One region of the Massilia sp. GER05 genome, then DNA from elsewhere that is predicted to be linked to it. Evidence: riboswitches for the same ligand, from Rfam matches in the RefSeq annotation. Region 1 holds a riboswitch; the other holds the start of a gene.
What was found. A riboswitch is a leader RNA that binds a small molecule or an ion and turns the genes downstream of it on or off. The one in region 1 is predicted to bind cobalamin.

Region 1 (7,435 bases):
CGGCAGCAGGCCGGCCATCGGCCAGTCGCGGCCCTCCTTGTCCACGAGCGACTCGGCCAGCACCATCATGCCGCCGCATTCCGCGAGAATAGTCAGGCCGGCCGCATGCGCCGCGCGGATCGATTCTTGCCAGCGCCCGGCCTGCGCCAGCGCTTCGCCGTGCAGTTCCGGGTAGCCGCCCGGCAGGTAGACGGCGTCGGCATCCTCGGGCACAGGTTCGTCCGCCAGCGGCGAGAACCACGTGATGCGCGCGCCCAGCGCTTCCAGCGTGTCGACGTTGGCCGGGTACAGGAAGCAGAACGCGGCGTCGCGCGCGATCGCCACCGTGAGCCCCGCCAGCAGCGGCGCGACCGGTTCTTCCGGCAACGCCTCGTCCGGCAGCTGGGGCGCCAGGGCGTTCCACTGCGCCGAGTCCAGCTGCAACTGGTCGGCCAGTTCGTCGAGGATGGCGTCGATGTCGGCGACTTCGCCCGGCACGACGAGGCCGAGATGGCGTTCCGGCAGCCGGCGCGTCTGCTTCGGCAGGGTCGCGAGCAACGGGATGTCGCGCAGCGACGCCGCGACCATGCGTGCATGGCCTTCGCTCGCGACGCGGTTGGCGACGACGCCGGCCATCCGCACGGGCCCGTAGTCGCGCAGGCCCATGACGACCGCGCCGGCCGTCTGCGCCATTGCCGACGCATCGATCACGGCCAGCACGGGCAGGTCGAATGCGCGCGCGAGGTCGGCGGCGGACGGATCGCCGTCGTACAGGCCCATCACGCCTTCCACCAATACGACGTCCGCTTCGCGCGCGGCGCGGGCCAGGCGCCGGCGGCTCTGCTCCAGGCCGACCATCCACAGGTCGAGCGTGTGCACCTTCGCGCGGCTCGCGTGCTCGAGGACCATCGGGTCGATGAAGTCCGGCCCGCATTTGAAGACGTGCACGCGCTGGCCCATGCGGCGCAGGCGCCGCGCCAGTGCGGCCGTCACTGTCGTCTTGCCCTGGCCGGACGCGATGGCCGCGACCAGCAGCATGCGGGCGCCGGAGGCCATCACCACTCCGTCCCGGCCTGCGCCGCGATGCCCGCCTTGAAGGCGTGCTTGACGACGTTCATTTCGGTCACGGTGTCCGCGACGGCGATGAGTTCCGGCGGCGCGGCGCGGCCCGTCACGACGACGTGCTGCATCTCCGGGCGGTCGAGCAGGTCGGCGATCACCGTGTGCACGTCCAGGTAGCGGTATTTCAGCGCGATGTTCAATTCGTCCAGCACGACGAGGCCGTAGGCGGGATCGGCCAGGAAGCGGCGCGCCTGCTCCCACGCTTCCTCGGCCTTGGCGATGTCGCGCTCGCGGTTCTGCGTCTCCCACGTATAGCCTTCGCCCATCGCGTGGAAGCCGACGTCGTCGGGGAAGCGGCGCAGGAACATCTCTTCGCCGGTGGACATCGCGCCCTTGATGAACTGGACGACGCCCACCTTCATGCCGTGGCCCAGCGCGCGCGCGACCATGCCGAACGCGCTCGAGCTCTTGCCCTTGCCGTTGCCGGTGTTGACGATGATGATGCCGATCTTCTTGTCGGCCGCGGCGATCTTGGCGTCGATGACGGCCTTCTTGCGCTCCATGCGCGCCCGGTGGCGCTCGTTCAGTTCCGCGGTTTGTTCAGGGGTCATGTCAGTCATGAGGGGCCTCCAAGGGAATGAAAATACGACGGCCCTTGTTCTCGATCGCGTCGATCGGGTGGCCGAGAAAGCTGCTCAGCAGCGGTGCCTGCAGTGCGTCGTCGACGGTGCCGGCATGCCAGCGGCCGTCGCCCATCAGCAGAAGGGCGTGGGTGGAAATACTGTGTGCCAGGTTCAGGTCGTGGCCGATCATCACGATGGTCTTGCCGCTTTGCCGGCACAGGCGCGACAGCAGCGACATCGTGCGCACCTGGTGCGCGAGGTCGAGCGCGTTCGCCGGCTCGTCCAGCAGCAGCAGCGGCGTGTCCTGCGCGAGCAGCGCGGCGATGGCCACGCGCTGGCGCTCGCCGCCGGACAACGTACGGACATCGCGCGTGGCGAGGTGGTCGACTTCCATCGCCACGAGGGCGTTCACGGCCGCGTGGTGGTCGTCGCTCTGTTCCCAGTAATGGTTGGCGTGGTAAGGATGGCGCGCGGACAGCACGGTTTCCATCACGCTGTACGCGAACGCGTCGCTGCGCGACTGCGGCAGGTACGCGCGTTCATGTGCCAGCGCTTCCAGCGGCCAGGCGGACAGCGGGCGGTCGTGCAGCGCGACGGTGCCGGCATCGGGCGCGCGCAGGCCGGCCACGGTGCGCAGCAGGGTGCTCTTGCCGGCGCCGTTGCGGCCGATGATGGACCAGCATTCGCCGGCGCGCACCACCCAGTCCAGGCCGTGCACGAGCACGCGGTCGCCGGCGCGCAATTCCAGTTGTCGGGTCGCGATCGTCATTTGTGCAGGCGGTGCAGTTGATACAGGAAGACGGGCGCGCCGATCAGCGCCGTGATGGCGCCGACGGGCAGCTGGGTCGGTGCGACGACCGTGCGCGCGACCGTATCGCACAGCACGAGCAGGCTGCCGCCGCCCAGCACGGCGGCCGGGATGAGCACGCGGTGGTCCGGGCCGAACGCGAAGCGGCAGGCATGCGGCACGATCAGGCCGACGAAGCCGATGGCGCCGGCGCTCGTCACCGCGCTCGCCGTCAGCACGGCCGATACGAAGAACAGGCCCTTGCGCACGGCGCCCACGCGTACGCCCAGCGTGGCGGCGGCTTCCGCGTGCAGCGCGAGCATGTTCATCGCCCGCGCGTTGCGCAGCGCGTACACGAGCGCCGCGGCCAGCACGATCCAGGGCAGGATGCGCAGCGGCGCGCCGGCCAGGTCGCCGATCATCCAGAACACCATGCTGCGCAGGCGTCCTTCCGGCGCGATCGACAGCATCAGCGTGACGAGCGCCATGCTGGCCGCCTGCATGATCGTGCCCGTCAGCAGCAGCATCGACGTGCCGCCTTCCACCGCGACCCCGCTGCGCATGTCGCGCCGCGCGAGCAGGTAGAGCAGCAGGGCGATCGTCACCGCGCCGGCCATCGCCGCGCCGTCCACGGTGGCCGCCGCGCACATCATCAGGAGCGCGAACAGCGCGCCGACCGACGCGCCGGCCGAGATGCCGAGCACGTACGGGTCGGCGAGCGGATTGCGCAGCAGCGCCTGCATCATGACGCCGGCCAGCGCGAGCGCGCCGCCGGTGACGAAGGCCATCAGCGCGCGGCCGGCGCGCAGCTCGACGAGCGATGCGGCCAGCGATTCCGGCCGGCCGCGCAGCACCTGCGCCACCGCGTCCGGCAGCTCGGCCGGCGCGACCGCAATCGATCCGCTCATGCCCGCGACGAGCAGGCTGGCGACCGCCACGCACAGCAGCGTGACGATGATTGGAATGGCGCGCTGGCGCAGTGGCGGTGGAACAGGGTGCATGGCTCGTCGGAACATGGTGGTTAGCGAACTCTCTCAGTGGCTACCATATTGGAAACCCGCGAACCAGGTGCGCCCAGAGGTGCCATAGTTGCGCGCCAGGTCGTAGTGCTTGTCGGCCGCGTTGTCGAGGCGGACCAGCAGCGACCAGTCGCGCGTCATGTGCCAGGTAGTGTACAGGTTCAGCAGGCCGTAGCCGCCGAGGCGGTTGGCGTTGGCGGCATCGTCGAAGCGGCGGCCGGAGGCCTGCAGCTCGACGCCGGTTTCCACGGCACCCACGGTGTAGTCGGCCGCGAAACTGGCGTGGCGGCGCGCGCGCCGGGCCAGCTGCTTGCCGGTCGTCTCGTCGCGCGGGTCCTGCAGGTCGGCGCTGGCACGCAGGTCCAGGTTGCCGATGCGGGTGTCGGCCGCCAGCGTCAGGCCTTCCAGCAGGGCGTGGTCGACGTTGTACGCGCAGCTGCCGTTCGGGCGGCCCGGGCACGGCGTGACGGACACGATCATGTCGGTCAGGCGGTTGCGGTAGTAGTTCGCCTGCAGGTCGACGCCGGCCACGCGGTACTGCACGCCCACTTCCGCATTGCGGCCCCGTTCGGGCTGGTTCGACGTCAGGCCATAGCCCGGGTAGTACAACTCGTTGAACGTGGGGGCGCGGAAGCTCGTGCCGTAGCTCGCCGTGGCGCGCAGGTCCTGCGTGAACTCGTAGCCGTAGCCGACGGCGCCCGTCGTCTTGCCGCCGTATTCGGAATGGTCGTTGCGCGCGCTGACGTCCAGCAGGTGGCTGCCGCGGCGCAGGTCGTACGAGGCCGCGAGGGAATTCGTGATGCGCGTGCGGTTGATGTCCCTGATGGCGCTGGACAGGACTTGTTCCTTGCGGTGGCCGGCCAGCACCTGCAGCGTGTCGCCGGCGATGTCGAACGTGTTCTGCCACGTGAACTCGTCCTGGCGCGTGTTCAGCTGCGTGGTGCCGGACGGCGTCGTGCTCGTGAAGCTGCCCAGTTTATCTTCCGAGCGTGCCGCCTGGACGCTGCTGCGCCAGTTCGGGAGGAAGCGGTCGTTCAGGAAGACGCTGTAGCTGTCGAGTTCCTGGATGTTGTGGGTGTCGAAGGCCGATTTGCCGCTGTCGTATTGCGCGCTCACGCGGCTCTGCATGAATTGCGCGCCGATCTCGTGACCCTCGGCCAGGCGCAGTGCGAGTCGTGCGTTGACGCTGTTGCGCGTGTAGCCGTCATCGTCCGCGTTGTAGCTCGACGAGCCGGGACGCGTGGACGAGAAGCCGTCCGATTCTTCGTGTGCGCCGGCGAGGGCATACGTCACGCCGTGCTCTCCGCCCGTCGAGCCGTGCACGCTGGCGTCGTACTGGTTGGTGCCGTACGTGCCGCCGCCCGCGCTGGCGCTGAACATGGGCGCGCCTTCGCTCTTCTTGGTGAAGATCTGCACGACGCCGCCGATGGCATCCGCGCCGTACAGGGAGCTCAGGGGGCCGTAGACGATCTCGATGTGGTCGATGGCCGACAGCGGGATCGCATTCCACGACGCCGCACCCGTGGTGGCGGAGCCGATGCGCACGCCGTCGACGAGGACGACGACCTGGTTGCTGTTGGCGCCGCGCAGGAACACGGTGGTGTTGGTGCCCGCGCCGCCGTTGCGCGAGATTTCGATGCCGCGCTGGCGGCGCAGCACGTCGGCGACGGAGCCGGCGCCCGCGCGGGCGATGTCGTCGCTGGAGATGACGACGGTGTCCGCGATGACGTCTTCGGCGCGCTGCGGCGTGCGATTCGCGGTGACGATGACGGTGTCGGGAATGGGATCGGCGTGGGCCGATGCGGCGGCAGCGAATGCGAGCGAAAGCGCGGCTGCCTGCCGGGAAACAGGAAAGGACATGACGTTTTTATTGTGATGGACAACCGGCCGACGTCCCCGTCAGCCAGGTGAACAGAAGCGCAGGGCGCTTCCACCTTTTGGCCGGTATCCGGGCTGGCGAGTATGGCCGTCCGACCTTCCCATGCGGATGCACAGTGGTATGTGGGGACGGTTGCCGCGCACGCGTGGGAGCGTGCCGGCACTTGCTTACCGTTGCGGGGGCAGCACACGTTGGCGCCTGTCTGAAGAGCGCTTCGTGTTTCCCGTTTAACTGCGCCCCAGAGAGGAGCGCGAGCACCAAAACCCCGACATTATACGCCCAGCACGACCAGCTGGCCGTAGCCGATGCGATGCGGCGTCTGCGCCGCGTTCAGTGCCGCCTGTTCCAGCGGCACGCCGCCATGCAGCGCCGCCAGCAGGCGGATCGTGCCGGCGTGGCAGACGATGAGCGCGGACGGTGCGCGCAGGTCGGCGACGAAGGCCTGCACGCGACGCGCCACGTCCAGCACGTTTTCCGCGCCGCCGGGGCGGTGGTGGAGCAGGTCGGCGGTCCAGGCGTCGACGTCGGCGCGCGGGATATCCGGCCATGGGCGCAACTCCCACGCGCCGAAATCCATCTCGGCCAGGCGCGCGTCGAGCGTCACGCGGCCCGGCGCCAGGCGCTCGGCCAGCAAGGCGCAACGTCGCAATGGGCTCGAGTAGACGGGCAGGTCGCGCGGCAGGGCGAGCCCGGATTGCACGCGTGCGAGTTCTGCTTCGGTGATCGGCACGTCGCTGGCGCCGTAGCACAGGCCGGGCGCAACGTCCGGTTGCGGATGGCGGACCAGGTATAGCGTCATGCGTTCCAGGCGCCGTGGCCCAGCGTGGCCAGCACGGCGACATGGATGAGCGCTTCGGCCAGCTGCTGGACGGCGCCGAGGCAGTCGCCCGTGTAGCCGCCGAGGCGGCGCACGAACAAACGGCCCAGCCACACCGCGGCGAGTGCCGCTGCGATGATCGCGGCCAGCATGGCGGCCGGCGTCAGCGCATTCGTGGCCAGAACGTACGCGGCCGGCAGCGTGCAGGTGATCGTCGCGATCGCGAATTCGGCCGTCGTCATTTGCTGCGCCAGCGGCTTGGCCTTGCCTTCGCCGCGCACATACTCCAGCTTCCAGATCAGCGCCGTGGCGGCAAGGCGCGAGAACGGATGCGCGACGAACAACGCGGCCACGGCCACGTGCGGCGGCAGCATCGCCAGCGCGGACAGCTTGGTCGCCAGCATGCACACGATGCCGATCGCGCCGTACGCGCCGACGCGCGAATCCTTCATGATCTCCAGCGCCCGTTCCTTCGTCATGCCGCCACCGAGGCCGTCGCACGTGTCGGCGAAGCCGTCTTCGTGGAATGCGCCCGTGATATAGATCGACGCCGCGGTCGACAGCACGGCCGCCACGGGCGCGGGCAGCACGAGCGCGGCCGCGTAATAGACGCCGGCCGCAACCGCCGCGACGACGACGCCGACGAGCGGGAAGTAGCGCGACGCATGCTGCAGCCACGCGGCCTCGAAGCCGACCCAGCCCGGGATCGGCAGCCGCGTGAAGAACTGCAGCGCGATGAAGAACAGGCGGACTTGATGCATCAGGCCGATTTTTCGCTGACGCTGGCCGACTCGAAGGTCGCCATCTCGTTCAGGAAGTTCGCGGCCGCGTGCAGCAGCGGCAGGGCGAGCGCGGCGCCCGTGCCTTCGCCGAGGCGCAGGTTCAGGTGCAGCAGCGGCTCGGCGCCGAGCGCGTCCAGCATGCGGCGGTGGCCAGATTCGTCCGAACAGTGCGCGAACACGCAGTAATCCAGGATCGCGGGTTCGATGCGCGCCGCGACGAGCAGGGCGCTCGTGACGATGAAGCCGTCGATCAGCAAGACCTTGCGCAGCGCGGCCGCCTTCAGCATGGCGCCGGCCATCATCGCGATCTCGAAACCGCCGAACGTGGCCAGCACGGCGCGGGGATCGTCGACGCCGGCATGGCGCTCGGCCGCCGCTTCGATCACGCGCTGCTTGCGCAGCACGCCGTCCGGCGACAGGCCGGTGCCGGCGCCGACGCAGTCCGCGACGGGAATCCCCGTCAGCTTGTGCATCAGCGCGGCGGCCG
Region 2 (7,435 bases), 1.0 Mb from region 1:
TAGATCATGCCCGGGGCCGTGCCGGACGATACGGTGAAATCGTCCGTCTCCCAGTGGCTCGTCACGACGAGCACGGCCTTCGGACGCACGCCGACCTGGCGCTTGATGTCGACCAGCGACGCTTCCAGCTCGGCATATGTGGGGCCGTACTGGTCCTTCATCCACGGCCACGGGCCGCCTCCGTGCGAGACGAAATAAGTGGGCAAACGGGTCATGGCGGCTCCTTCAGACGGCAATCGAAGCGTTCATGGTAGCCGATCCACAGTGATTGCGTGGATCAGCGCAGCAGCGCCACCAGCGCGAACAGGCGCGCCATCCGCATCCACCCGAGCACGAGCACGACGAGCTGGGCCAGCACGACGGCGCCGATGGTGCCGGCCGTCCCCAGCGCGGGCACGTGCACGCGCGCGAACGCGAGCACGGCCGCGAGCGCGAGACCGGCCGCGGTGATGCCCAGATAGGTGCCCAGCAGCGCGAGCGGCCGGCGTGCCAGCTGCCCGCAGCCGCGCCACCACGCGCCGATGGCGGACGTACGGCGGCGGTCGGCGGCCAGCATGGCGCGGCCGATGTCGACCGTCGCGTGGGCCAGCACGAGCAGCACGACGGTCGCGAGCGTGGCCAGGTGCGCCGCGCGTTCGGCGTCGGTTTCCAGCCGCGCCGTCTCGGCGATCCGACCGGCCAGATGGTGGGCCGAGCTGCCGATCAGTCCCGCCACGCCCAGCGGGACGACCGACCACGCGAGCATGCGCGCGAGGCGCGGGTAGCACTGCGCGCCGGCGGCCAGCAACGCGCCCGACGCCAGCGGTTCCGGCGCGCGCGCGGCGGCGAGCGCCATGCCGGCCAGCAGCGGCGACAGCAGCAACGTCAGCGCCAGTGCGACGAGGCTGCCCGCGCCCAGCGCCGGCGCGTACTGGTCGCGCGCGGCGTGCAGGATGTCGGCGTACGCGATCATGTCGAGGCGTTCCGCCAAACGTCCCGCGTACACGGAGTGATCGAGGCTGGCGGCCAGCAGCTCCCACACCGGCAGCGCGGCGACGACGGTCGGCAGCAGCAGGAGCACGGCCCACCACAGCAGCAAACGCCATTGCAGCGCGGCGCGCGCCGCGTGCAGCACGCCATGCGGGCCGGCCGCGCGCGGCGCGAGCGAAGGGGGCGTGAGCGTTTCGGTCGTCATAAGGTGGCGATCAGGGCAAGGAGGTAGTTGACGACGGCCGCGAACTCGAAGCCCCAGCGGTGCGAGGCGCGCGCATCCGGTGCGAGCGTGCGGCTGTCATCGAGCTTGTTCACGTCCAGGTAGTGCAGGCGCTGCGGATCGAGTTCGGCGGAGACGGCCTTCGCCGGCTTCGTCCAGGTGAACTTGTGCCAACGTTCGTCGGCATCCCAGCGCGCGGTCTCGGTGCTGCCGTCGGCGAATTTCACGACGAGCGTCTGCGGCACGGGCGCGCCGTGGCGGCGGACCGTGACATCGGTGCGGTACGGGTACGGCCCGGTGTCGCCCGGATGCGTCTTGCGCCATGCCGCGCGCGCCGCGTCGATGCGCTTGTCGACGGCGGACTGGCTGGCGTGCGCGCCGGGGAGCGGCACCAGTTCCGTGCTCGTGAGGTCGGCGATGCCGTCGTCGACGCGGGAGACGGCGTAGACCTGGCGCTCGAACGCGTCCTCGATGACGGCGCGCTGGCCCGTCACCTCGGCGAGCGTTGCGCGCAGGTCGGCGGTGCTCGGGTGGCGGAATTTCCAGCGCCGGTAGTATTCCTTGAACGCGCGCTCCATCGGTGCGCGGCCGATGCGCGCTTCCAGGTCGCGCATCAGGATCGCCGTGCGCGTGTAGACGGGGCCGATGTCCTGCAGGCGGTGCCACGCGTTGGCGCCGGGCGGGTCGGCCGGGTCGTGGCGCGGCGTCGCGGTGCGTTCGGCGTCGAAGGTCGGATAGCCCGGCGCGAAGCCGAGACGGGCGAGCAGCGGGGGCGCGATGTACGCGAGCTGGCCCTGGTCGCGCATCATGCGGTTGTCCCAGTATTCGTTGAGGCCTTCGTCCAGCAGCGGTTCCTCGAATTCGTTCGACGCGAGCAGGCCGTAGAAATAGCCGTGGCCGAATTCGTGGATCGTGACGAAGGCGAGGGCGAACTGGTTCGCGGTGCGCGGTTCGACGGTCCGGTAGGCTTCGGCCGTGAAGAACGTCGGGTATTCCATGCCGCCCGCTTCCTCCGCGTTGTAGGGCGGGATCACGATGGTTAGCGTCCGGTACGGGTACGGACCCAGCGTGTTCGAGAAGTACGTCAGCGATGCTTTTGCCGCCTTCAGCGCGGGCGCCGCGCTGGCGGCGAATTCGGGCGGGTACAGCACGGTCACCGTCACGGTCGGGCTGCCCGGGCCGGTCCACGTGTCGACGAGCGGCCTGGCTGTCTGGTTGTCCGCCGTCCAGGCGAAGTCGTGGACGTCGCCCTGCACGAAGCGCCACGTGCGCATGCCGTCCTTGTCGACGGGGGCGCCTTGCGGTTCGCCCGTCGCGCCCACCGTGTAGTCGCGCGGGACGGTGAGCTTCACGTCGTAGCTGCCGAAGTCCGCATAGAACTCGGAATTCAGGTGGTACTCGTGCACGTTCCAGCGCGGGGACGTCGCCCCCCGTTCGCCCGGCAGTTCCAGCACGCCGATCTTCGGGAACCACTGGGCGACGAGGTGGAACGTGCCGAAGTAGCCGGCGCGGGCGACGACGCGCGGCAACTGCGTGAGGAAGTCGATGTCGAGCGTCGTCGATGCGCCCGGCGCCACGGCCTGCGGCAGGTCGAAGCGCACGACCGTATGGTCCGTCGCCGGGCCGTTGTCCGGATGGACGAACGTCCACGGCACGTTGGCGCCGCCTTGCGCGACGCGGCGCAGGGCGATGTGGCCCCACGCATCCTTGATGTCGACGCCGGAGCGGAAGGTGCCGTCGCGCTCGCGCCGCTCGGTGAAATACGTGCTGCCCGCGCTCTCGAACGCGTTCATGTACAGGTGCAGGTAGACCCTGCTGACGGCGACGGTGCTGCGGTTGCGCCACGTGATCCGCTCGCGGCCCGTGACCGTGTGTTTGACCGGGTCGAGCGTGGCGGCGATGTCGTAATGGACGACGCGGTCCGACAGCGTGGATTCGCGGCCCGTGCGCGGGCCGCCCCAGGCATCCGCGCTGCTGGGCACGCGCACGGCGGCGGCATCCGGCGGGGCGAGGGCGATGCCGTCGGATGCAGGTGCGGCGACCACCGCGCCCGCCAGCAGCAGCGCGGCGAGGGCGAGGTGAAATCGGAAACGAGGAAGCATGCGGGATCCCGGCGTGGCTGTTATTTTTGTGCCTACACTATACAGGTTATAATCTCGGGGTTCTGGTGCCCGCACGCGCGTCTGCGCGTGCAGTTAAACGGGAAACACGAAGCGGCGTCGCCTACGGCGGCGTGCCAACGTGTGCTGCCCCCGCAACGGTAAACAAGCGTCGCCGCATGGCGACAGGCCGCCCCGACAGCCACTGTGCTTGCATAGGAAGGTGGGACGGTCCGTCTTGGAGCCCGGAGACCGGCCAGACAGGGGAAGCCGGCGTTACGCCGCGCTTTTGTGTACGCCGGCGTGCGGGGACGCTTGCCGGCGCCAAACGAACACTGAACATCCAATGCATACTGCCGCCTCCACCCGCGGCGCGCCGGCTATCAAGCCGCTCGCGCTGGCCTGTGCCATCGTCCTGTCGTTCTCCACCGGCGCCGTGCGCGCCCAGGACGGCAACCCATCGACCGTCGTCATCACCGGGGCCCGTTTCCCGAGCGTGGAAACCCTGCGTCCGATCGGCGCCACCGTCATCACGCAGGACGACATCCGCCGCGCTGGCGTCAACGACGTCAATAGCGCGATCCGCAAGATCGGCGGCGTGTTCGGCCGCCAGAGCCTGGATTCGTCGCCCGACTTCGCGCTCGACCTGCGGGGCTTCGGCACCAACAGCGCGCAGAACATGGTGATCATGGTCGACGGCGTGCGCCTGAACGAGAACGAACTGGCGAACACCGTGCTGTCGACGATCCCGATCGACACGGTCGAACGCATCGAGATCACCCGTGGCGGCGGCAGCGTGCTGTATGGCGAAGGCGCCACCGGCGGCATCATCCAGATCACGACGCGCCGCAACGTGGCCGGCGGCCTGCACGGCTCCGTGTTTGCGGAAGGCGGCTCGTTCCACGAGCACGATGTGCGCGCGCAGCTGTCGCAGACGGCGGGCAACGTCAGCGCCGACATCGCCGTCGCGCGCCAGGGTTCGAATAACTACCGCCGCAACAGCGATTTCGACCAGACGACCGCCTCGCTGAACCTGCAGACCCGCTTCACGGGCGGCCGCGCCGGCATCCACGTCGAAAGCGCGCGCCAGGACTCGCGCCTTCCCGGCGCGCTGTCGCTGGCCCAGTTCGACGCGGACCCGCGCCTGGCCGCGACGCCGAACGACTTCGGCTCGCTGAACACGGACCGCGCGAACGTCTTCGCCGAATACCGCCTGGGCACAGTCGACCTGGCGGCCGACCTGTCGCACCGCGAGCGCAACGTGCGCTCGAACTACCTGTCCTTCGGCTCGAACAATGCGTACGACGGCCGCCAGGACCAGTTCTCGCCGCGCGCCCGCTGGCTGTCCGACGTCGGCGGCATGCTCAATGAACTGGTGGGCGGCGTTGACCTCACGCGCTGGAAGCGCAAGACGACGGCCTCGTTCTCGAGCGCCGACGCGAGCCAGTCGTCGAAAGCCGTGTACCTGCGCGACGAGCTGCGCTTCGATTCGGCCCACGACGGCCGCATCGCCCTGGGCGCGCGCCACGAGAACTTCGACAAGAGCGTCGTGGACGTCGTGGGTGGCGTCGCGCCGGAAGACCGTTCGCAATCGCAGAACGCGTGGGAAGCGCAGGCCAGCTACCGCGTGCACCCGCTCGTCGAGGTGTACGCGAAGGCGGGGCAGAGCTACCGCGTGGCCAACGTCGACGAGAACGGCTACCGTGCAAGCAGAGACATCCTGAAGGCGCAGACGTCGCACGACCTGGAACTCGGTACGACCCTGCGCCGTGCGCCGGGCGACGACAGCCGCACGTTGACGGCGCGCGTGTTCCGCCATCGCCTGGACAACGAGATTTTTTATGATCCGACGCTGAACGGCGGTTGGGGTGCGAACACGAACCTCGATCCGACCGAGCGCAAGGGCTTCGAGATCGACGCCGAGGCGGCGCTGGCCGCAGGCTGGCGTGCGAGTGCGCATCTGCAGCACGTGATCGCGCACTTCACGGATGGCCCGAACACCGGCCGCGAACTGGCGCTCGTGCCGAAGAACGTCGTGACGGCGCGCCTGGCATGGGTGCCGGCCAACGGCCAGTCGGCCGACGTGGGCGTGCAATGGGTCGACCGCCAGCGCTACGGCGGCGACTTCAGCAACACCTGCGGCGCACGGATCCCGTCTTACACGACGCTCGACGCGCGCTACAGCATCAAGGTGGGCGCATGGGACGTCGCCGCGACGGGGCTGAACCTGGCGGACCGTCGTTACTTCAGCAATGCGTTCTCGTGCAAGGGCGGCATCTACCCGAGCGACGGACGTCAACTGAAATTGTCGGCCCGGTACGACTTCTGACAAACCGGGGTCAGAGCCCTTAATTTGGAAATTGCCCAAAATCGGGCTCTGACCCCGGTGTTGGTTACGGCGGTAACCAATTGCAAGAAATAAGCCCTGGCTAAGGTTCGCGACCGAAAAAGTGGTAATCTCGCGTCGTTTGCTTAACCAACCCTAGAAGGAAAACTATGCGTTCCCTGCGTTTTGCCCTGCTCGCCACCGTCCTCGCCGCCAGCACCGCGTTCGCGTCGCCGACCGACCCGAAGAGCGGTGTCGAGTACGTGACGCTCGCTCAGCCGCAACCGGTGCAGGCCACGGGTAAAAAGGTCGAGGTGATCGAGTTCTTCATGTACCACTGCCCGCACTGCAACGCGCTGGAACCGCAGCTCGAACAGTGGGTCAAAAAGCAGGGCGACAACATCATGTTCAAGCGCGTCCACCTGCCGTCGTCGGGGCCGAACGATCCGGAAGCGCACCTGCGCCTGACGCTGGAAGCGCTGGGCAAGGCCGAAGAGTTCCAGCCGAAGGTCTTCAAGGCCTGGCACGTCGATCGCCTGCGCCTGAACACGGACGCGGCCATCATCGACTGGGCCTCGAAGAATGGTCTCGACCGTAACAAGTTCCTGGACGCGTGGAACTCGTTCGGCGTGACGACCAAGCTGCGCCGCCTGCCGCAGATCACCAGCGACTACAAGGTCGACAGCGTGCCGACCATCGTCATCGACGGCAAGTACCAGACGTCGCCGGCATTGGTCTACAATTCGGTCAAGACCCAGAACGAGCCGGCCCTGTTCGGAGCCACGCTGCAAGTAATGGATGCCCTGGTCGCGAAAGCCGCCAAGTCGAAATAAAAAGGTAGAAACAGCGCAATGAGTGATGCCGAAGGCAAGATCCTGAAGATGTACGACAAGTCCAAGCCGGACGAGGAGCATCTGTTCGATTCGAGTAACTGGAATCACGCGGCCTGGATCCTCGTGATCGTGCTCGCAGGTCTTGCATTCTGGCTCGCCATTGCGCTCGTGAACGCCGAAAACCAGCGCAATGCGCTGGTGACGAATCAATGCGCGGACCCCGTGTTCAAGGGCGAGATCGACCGGCAATGCCTGCTGACCGTGCATTCGCGCGAGCACTGGTGGGACCACCTGTTCTATGCCATGCGCCACGTGAAGCCGGAACGCCCGGCGCCGGTCGGACGTCGATAATTCCTTAAGGAAATGGTAACCTTCAGGTTTTCCACGACCTGAAGGATTGTCCATGCCGCTCCTGCGTGCCGCCGCCCTCGGCCTGCTGCTGTCCCTGTCGCTGTCTCTCGCGCATGCGTCGCCCGCTGTTCCGCAGAATGGCGTCGACTATGCCACGCTTGCCCGTTCGCAGCCCGTGCAGGCGAACGGCGACAAGGTCGAGGTCATCGAATTCTTCATGTACCACTGCCCGGTGTGCAATGCACTGGAACCGTTACTGGAGGAGTGGGTCAGGAAGGAAGGCGACCGCATCACGGTGCGCCGCATCCATTACCCGTCGACGGGACGGGCCGATCCGGAAGCGCATTTGTTCCTGACGCTCGAAGCACTGGGCCGGCTGGGCGACATGCACGCGAAAGTGTTCAAGGCGGTGCACACGGACCATATCCGTTTGAATAAAGACGACGTCATCATCGACTGGGCGGCGAAGAACGGCATCGACCGCGCGGCCTTCCTCGACGCGTGGAATTCGTTCGGCGTGACGACGCGCCTGCGCCAGCTCGACAAGGTCGCGGCCAACTACCAGGTCGATTCCGCACCCACGCTCATCGTCGGCGGCCGCTTCCTGACGAACCCCGGCCTGCTGTCGCGCCAG

Region 2: another riboswitch for cobalamin. It lies ahead of ACL58G_RS27750 (TonB-dependent receptor); the one in region 1 lies ahead of ACL58G_RS00220 (TonB-dependent receptor domain-containing protein).

What each region holds. Positions count from the first base shown of each region.
Region 1 covers NZ_CP178858.1:49,415-56,849, reverse strand. Annotated here, with positions in the region: gene ACL58G_RS00240 (cobyrinate a,c-diamide synthase) at 1-1,035, opposite strand, end outside; gene cobO (cob(I)yrinic acid a,c-diamide adenosyltransferase) at 1,035-1,661, opposite strand; gene ACL58G_RS00230 (ABC transporter ATP-binding protein) at 1,654-2,433, opposite strand; gene ACL58G_RS00225 (FecCD family ABC transporter permease) at 2,430-3,452, opposite strand; gene ACL58G_RS00220 (TonB-dependent receptor domain-containing protein) at 3,486-5,330, opposite strand; cobalamin riboswitch at 5,393-5,626, opposite strand; gene cobC (alpha-ribazole phosphatase family protein) at 5,621-6,148, opposite strand; gene ACL58G_RS00210 (adenosylcobinamide-GDP ribazoletransferase) at 6,145-6,927, opposite strand; gene cobT (nicotinate-nucleotide--dimethylbenzimidazole phosphoribosyltransferase) at 6,927-7,435, opposite strand, start outside.
Region 2 covers NZ_CP178858.1:6,283,778-6,291,212, reverse strand. Annotated here, with positions in the region: gene ACL58G_RS27765 (DODA-type extradiol aromatic ring-opening family dioxygenase) at 1-215, opposite strand, end outside; gene ACL58G_RS27760 (hypothetical protein) at 278-1,174, opposite strand; gene ACL58G_RS27755 (M1 family metallopeptidase) at 1,171-3,294, opposite strand; cobalamin riboswitch at 3,341-3,566, shown strand; gene ACL58G_RS27750 (TonB-dependent receptor) at 3,638-5,620, shown strand; gene ACL58G_RS27745 (thiol:disulfide interchange protein DsbA/DsbL) at 5,788-6,450, shown strand; gene ACL58G_RS27740 (hypothetical protein) at 6,469-6,801, shown strand; gene ACL58G_RS27735 (thiol:disulfide interchange protein DsbA/DsbL) at 6,854-7,435, shown strand, end outside.